2 regions of the Lactobacillus sp. M0393 genome follow, and region 2 is predicted to be linked to the other one. Evidence: riboswitches for the same ligand, from Rfam matches in the RefSeq annotation. Region 2 holds a riboswitch; the other holds the start of a gene.
What was found. Region 2 has a riboswitch for FMN ahead of ribD (bifunctional diaminohydroxyphosphoribosylaminopyrimidine deaminase/5-amino-6-(5-phosphoribosylamino)uracil reductase RibD). Riboswitches for the same ligand answer to the same signal wherever they lie in the genome.

Region 1 (3,408 bases), on a different contig from region 2:
TACAGCAGCTTATTACCTACTCAATATTCAAAAAAATCTCGGTTTACTTTAAAAAGCGTAACGAAAAGGTTCCCATTACTGCTGCTAAAGAGGAAAGCGTGCCCCTTAGTAAAAAGATTCAGCCGTTACCTCGAGGACAAATTACTTCCACTGAATTGGCTAATACGTTTATTTTAGTATTACAAAGAATGAAGATCAGACAGCCAGATATTGTTTCGGTTGAGGTGAAAGAGACCTCTGTTAAAGAGATGAGTACTTTTTTGCAAACCGAATTGGCAAAGTGCAAAAAGGTCAGTTTTTTTGCATGTTGTCAAAAAATGAAAACTTTATCTGATGTTATTGGTTTGTTTTTAGCATTGCTTGAACTTTGTAAAAAGCAAGAATTGCGGGTAACACAAAATAGAACATTTGGCGATCTGAACTTGGAAAGAATTGATAGCGATGATAACTAAAATTGCCCAGTTAGAGGCTCTATTGTATGTGGCCGGTGATAATGGCATTGAAAGCACTAATTTGTGTGAACTGCTGCAAATTGGCAAGCCTGCACTGCGCGAATTAACTAAAAGCTTGCAGGAAAAATTACAGCAAAATTCGGATTCAGGTCTGCAAATACAGCAACTGAACGATTCTTATAAATTAACAACCCGGCCGGAAGTAAGCAAAACAATTGAAAACTTTTTTCAAAAAGATTTAACTAAAAGTCTTAGTCAGTCCGCTTTGGAAATATTAGCAATTGTTGCTTATAAGCAGCCTATTACTCGGATAGAAATTGATGAAATCAGAGGGGTAAATTCATCTGGTGCTTTACAAACATTAATTTGGCGGGGTCTTGTAAAGATAAATGGCAAAAAAGAGGCTCCGGGACACCCTAATTTATACGTGACCACTGACTATTTTTTGCAGTATTTTGGTTATCAAAGTTTAGCCGATTTACCTCTAATTGAAGATTTTGAAGATGAAAGTGTTAATGCCGAAGGTGAAATCGATTTATTTGCGGCTAAGGGTCAAGCAGATAAGAATATTGCTAAAACTCAAAAAGGAGAATCATAATGGTGTTAGAACGATTACAAAAAGTAATTGCTGAAGCTGGAATTGCTTCACGACGCAAGGCTGAAAAAATGATCACCGCAGGGCGGGTGACAGTTGATGGTAATGTAGTTACAAAATTAGGTACTAAGGTAGATACATTTAGTAATATTACCGTCGATGGTGAACCAATTGAGCGGGAAAGTTTGCACACATACCTTTTTTATAAACCGCGTGGGGTGGTATCGACTGCCAGCGATGACAAAGGCCGAAAAACCGTTGTTGAATACTTTAAAGAATTGCCCTACCGCTTGTACCCAATTGGCAGACTAGATTATGACACGTCAGGTTTACTCTTGATGACCAATGACGGAGAGCTTGCAAATTTATTGATGCATCCACGCAATAATGTAGCCAAAGTATATGTTGCTAAAATTACGGGTGTGCTTTCTCCTGCAGAAATCAGTCAGCTTACCCACGGAGTAAAAATTGATCGTCATAGATGTGCTCCGGCTAAAGTTAAAGTAATTAGAACTGACCGCAAAAAAAATAGCCAAATAGTACAGTTAACTATTCATGAGGGGCAGTATCATCAAGTAAAAAGAATGTTTAAGGCTGTTCATCATCAGGTTAAAAAATTAGCACGTGAAAGATACGCCTTTTTAACCCTGGATTCTCTGATTTCCGGAAGTTTTCGCGAATTATCCCATGAGGAAGTTGACAGATTAAAAGACGTAGATTAAGATGGTATTGAAAATTAAATATTAAGTTTGTTGTCTTCATGGCAGGGTGAAAATCCCGACCGGCGGTGAGAGTCCGCGACCCACGAAAGTGGTGGAATCTATTGTGATACCGATAGTTAAAGTCTAGATGAAAGAAGACAGACTAAACTAAAAGCCAAGATCTTTAGCTTACTTTTACTCGGTCTGTTGCTAGAAGCAACAGACCGAGTTTTTTTGGAGGTAAGAATTTTGCAAAGAAAAGGCAGAAATAATTTGGTCAATATAGTAGCATATACTTTAATTGGAACAATTGCATATGTATTAATGCTTTTGGAAATACCATTGCCTGTCACCAGCTTTTTAAAATTTGATTTTTCTGATGTTGTAATTACTATTGGTACTTTTTTATTTGGTCCATTACCCGGCATTTTCATCGCGTTTGTGAGAATGCTAATTAATTTAATATATAAAGGTTTTGCGCTACCAAGTTTAGTGGGTCAATCTGCGGCCTTTTTAGCATCAATTTCATTTGCTTTGCCGTTTTATTATTTGACTAGAAATATCAATAAAGATGAAAAGAGTTTTACTAAAAAACATTTAAAACCAATCTTAGGTATAGTTCTTGGCATTATAGCGATGGCTTTTGTTTTGTCAGTTTTAAATGCTCTGGTTCTAACACCTTTTTATGCAGCAACTACGGTACCCAATTTGCCAGCTATTCATGGTTATTCAGGTCTATTGGCGTTTACTGAGAAAGTTTATTTGGGCAAATTGCTCCACATTCCATCAATGAGTGCCTATATTTTTGGCATTATTGTGCCGTTTAATTTATTAAAAGGGGCAATAAATGGTACAGTGGTTTACTTATTGTTTGAAACTGTTTTGAGAACAATCAAACCATTTGTCAGGAAAAACTTCAATTTAAAAAACTAAACTCAGAAATTATGAAATCGGTCTATTAAATGACCGATTTTTTTATCCACTTAAATGGTAAATATGCTAAAATTAAACAAGTTAGGTAAGGAGGCTTTTTAAGATGACTAATAATCCTAAGGGACCATATCAACATTATAAACGTCCGCAAAAAACCAGAGTTGAAACATACAACTCTGTTTCTAAACGTTGGATTGTACTCATTGTTTTACTTATAATGATACTAATTGGCCTTGTTCCAGTAGTACATCATTTAGCAGCGAATAATAATTCAAGTAATAAAATAGTTGAAGTACGCAAAACTCATAAAAAAGCTGCCAAAAAAGCAAACGTTAAAGCTTCTCCTGCAAAAAACAAACTTATCGAAAATAAAACTAAGAGCAAACCGAAGGCAAAACCCAAACCTAAGGTTAAGCATAAAAAGAAACACGTGAAAACTAAACAATATATAGTTCAAAGTGGAGATTCTTTAAGTAGTATTGCTCGTCGTTTTAAAATTTCTGTTGGTCAGTTAGCTGAGTTAAATCAACTTGATCCTAACAGTCAGGTGGATATCGGACAAGTACTGCGTATCAAATAACTTAGAAAGGATAGGGACTGCAGTCCCTTTTTTATTGAATGCAAGTAGCAATTGATGGACCAGCTTCAGCTGGAAAAAGTACAGTAGCAAAGATAATAGCTCAAAAATTGAACTTTACGTATATTGATACGGGAGCAATGTACCGTG
Region 2 (3,408 bases):
CCATCAAGCTTACCGTTTAAAGACAATGAAGGCTCTAAATTTACCAAACTACCTTTTTGCAAATTGCCCAAATTAGTCCGTTTCATTGTTTCCGGCATCACGTCTACTGCAAAGTCATTATCGCTCCAAGCGGTAACGGTTAAACAAATACCATTAACGGCAATGCTTGCCCCTAAAGGCAAATCTTTTTGCACTAATTTAGGAGCGCAAATACCTAGTCTTGCATGTTGCTCACTAATTTCCAAACGGGTTATCTTTCCCGTAGTTTGAATTATTCCTGTAAACATTCTTTTCTCCTCACGCGAATTCTGACATCTTGATTGAATTTTTTAACGTCTAAAAGTTGATAATCACTTTTTTCTGCTAAAGCCTGGCCAAACACAGCAGGTAATGCAGTACCGCCTAAAACTAAAGGAGCAATGTATGTCACTATTTCGTCAGCCAAGTCCGCTGCTACAAACTGGCTCTGGACATTGCTGCCACCTTCAACTAATAGTGCTTGAATTTCATGTGCGGCTAAAAGCTGCACAATTTTTGAAGGTGTCCATTTAGTAGCAGTAAAGCAGCGAATATTTTCAGCTACTTTTTGAGTCAGTTCACTTCTACTTAATAGCCAGATTTCACCATGTGTCTTAAACATGCGACTGTTAAAGTCCAACTGATTAGCATCTTTAGTTAACACTATTCGAATAGGTGGCTGGGGTAAATTCTTAATTCTGACCGTTAAAAGTGGATTGTCTATTCGCAAAGTATTTGCCCCAATTAAAATTGCTTGGTTGTGCAAACGCAACTTTTGCACATCCACCTGAGCTGCATCCCCAGTCAAAATTGTTCTCGTTTTACCTGCAGCATTAATTTTGCCATCAATGGACATTGCATATTTAAGCGTCACAAAAGGCCTCTTTTTGTGATAAAAAAAGTTATAAGCAACGTTTAAATTTTCTGTACCACCGATTATCTCAGTTTGCACCCCATGGCTTTCTAGATATTCAATACCCTTGCCAGCTACAATTTGATGAGGATCAACCTGACCAATAACAACTTTTTTTATTCCGGCCTCAGTGACCTTTTTGCAGCAAGGAGGTTGCTTGCCGTAATGGCTGCAAGGCTCTAGCGTGACGTACAAAGTTGCACCTTGTGCCTGCTGGGGGTCAGCTAAGTGTGAGAGTGTATTAACTTCTGCGTGTTCCTTACCAAATTGATGGTGGTAGCCGGTCGCTAGAACCTGACCATTTTTAACCAAAACTGCACCAACTAAAGGATTGGTCCAAGTCATTCCCTGAGCTTTCAATGCTTCTTGAACTGCCATTTGCATATAATCCTTATCCTGCACTAATTTCACTTCCTAAGCATTAAAAAACCTCGTTGATTCAATCAACGAGGCTTATTTTATATTCATCAAATAAGATTTCAGCGAAGTTTAATAACGACGCGAGTTTTCTGTCTAATCTTGTTTGTTCTTCTCCCATCCAGACTTTAACTGTCGGTACTAGACTTGCACTAGTTCCACCGCAAAACGCGGGTCACGGACTTCAATTATTAATTGTCACCGTCGGTAGGGAATTGCACCCTGCCCCGAAGAAACCGTATTCAACTTATTCCAGTATAATATAGATATCCTATGTCGGCAATAGCAATTTATTGTTTTATAAAATTATATATACGATAAGCGCAAACTTAAATAAAATAATTCCTTATAGTCTCCAATCAGACAGATGAAGGGGGATATTATTATTTTTACCAAAATATTTCTTGAAGGCAGTGCCAAATGATAAATGATCTTTAAGGTGATTGCGATAAGCATCTCTAATGCTCAAAATTGCTGTTACTGCTAAATTAGTAGTCAATATTATCAGTATGCCAATAAATATATATAAAAGATATAACATTTTAACTCTCCCATTTTCATCTGTATTACTTTTCTAATACACTACTACCGGATGGCAACATTGTCAACACTTTTTAAGAAAAATAAATAGACTAATAATTCAAATTGATTACTAGTCTATTTTAATTTGTATTAAACAACACGTATTGTTTAATACATATATTTCTCTATAGCAGTCTTAGGATCCATTCCTGCACGAATTTTTAGTTCTAATTCAATTGCCACATCAGCAATAATAACTTGCGGATCAATAACATTATACGGATGCTCTGGCGCCTTTTCCTGAGCTAAAGATAATTCAGTACAACCAAGTAAAATTACATTACAGCCATACTGATCATGCATGGTGCGTAATATGCGGTGATAAAGTTCGCCATCAACTACGCCTTTTTCTTTAATGTTGGAATAAATCAGCTCAGTAACCAGCGGTTGAATCTCAGGACCACCCAGTTCTACCTCACGACCAACTTGTTCAATTTCGTCTTCGTACAGATGATCATAAATCGAACCTTCTGTAGCAATCAAACCAATCTTTTTTTCTTCCGGATAATCATTTACGAACTTATGCACGGCAATGCGCATCATATGTAAAAAAGGAATATCAGTTAGTTTAGCCAAGTCGTCATAAAAATAATGTGCAGTATTACATGGCATCACGAAAAAGTCGGGCTTTAGCATTGCTTGCTGGAGCACATCATCACGCAAGGCATTGAAAAAATTAGGTTGGCTATGGTCTTTGATATAAGCCGTGCGGTCAGGAATTTGGGCATCATTAACCAAAATATAATTCAGATAGTCCTGATCTTTGGTAATCTTTAGACGGTGATTAATCATGCGGACATAGCTTTCCGTTGCAATCGTACCCATACCGCCAATAATACTAAAAAAATGTTTCATTAATACCTGCTTTTCTAACCGTTAAAATGTTCTTTTTGTCCTTCAAGTTCATCAATTACCTGTTGTGCAACTGTAATATCAGACGGATAAGGAGTATCTACTCCCCGGATCTTTTGATAACTATCTTCACCTTTACCACAGATCAGAACAACATCACCCTGCTTGGACATACCGATTGCATCATGGATAGCCTTCTTACGGTCTAGTTCTATTGTGACATCAACTTTAGAATGATCAATGCCGGCATCAATTTCCTGTGCTATATCCATGGGATCTTCAAAGCCAGGATCATCTGTTGTCAGAAAGGCTTTATTAGCGTAGGCATTTAGACTGTTACTAAAACCGGGACGACGAGAAACTCCTTTGTCACCAGGTGCCCCCACAACGACAATAATTTTGGGATTATTAAATTCGCGTTGCATAAAGCCCATAAGAGCCATCATTGAAGCTTCATTATGTGCGAAGTCCACAACCACTACTCCGTGCTTCTTGGTAACTTCTGTTTGCATTCTTCCAGGGACGGTAACTTGACTAATACCTTTAGCAGCATCGTCATAATTCATCCCGGCCAGTCCTGCACCAATTACTGCTGCGGTACCGTTAGATTCGTTAAAATCACCTAA

Region 1: linked by a shared signal. The riboswitch ahead of H3R29_RS02215 (ECF transporter S component) and the one ahead of ribD (bifunctional diaminohydroxyphosphoribosylaminopyrimidine deaminase/5-amino-6-(5-phosphoribosylamino)uracil reductase RibD) in region 2 are both predicted to bind FMN.

What each region holds. Positions count from the first base shown of each region.
Region 1 covers NZ_JACFPK010000002.1:176,719-180,126, forward strand. Annotated here, with positions in the region: gene H3R29_RS02200 (ScpA family protein) at 1-452, shown strand, start outside; gene scpB (SMC-Scp complex subunit ScpB) at 442-1,050, shown strand; gene H3R29_RS02210 (pseudouridine synthase) at 1,053-1,769, shown strand; FMN riboswitch at 1,798-1,912, shown strand; gene H3R29_RS02215 (ECF transporter S component) at 1,995-2,681, shown strand; gene H3R29_RS02220 (LysM domain-containing protein) at 2,785-3,261, shown strand; gene cmk ((d)CMP kinase) at 3,300-3,408, shown strand, end outside.
Region 2 covers NZ_JACFPK010000001.1:192,243-195,650, reverse strand. Annotated here, with positions in the region: gene H3R29_RS00985 (riboflavin synthase) at 1-287, opposite strand, end outside; gene ribD (bifunctional diaminohydroxyphosphoribosylaminopyrimidine deaminase/5-amino-6-(5-phosphoribosylamino)uracil reductase RibD) at 272-1,333, opposite strand; FMN riboswitch at 1,454-1,587, opposite strand; gene H3R29_RS00975 (hypothetical protein) at 1,695-1,889, opposite strand; gene H3R29_RS00970 (aspartate/glutamate racemase family protein) at 2,039-2,785, opposite strand; gene H3R29_RS00965 (UDP-N-acetylmuramoyl-L-alanyl-D-glutamate--2,6-diaminopimelate ligase) at 2,800-3,408, opposite strand, start outside.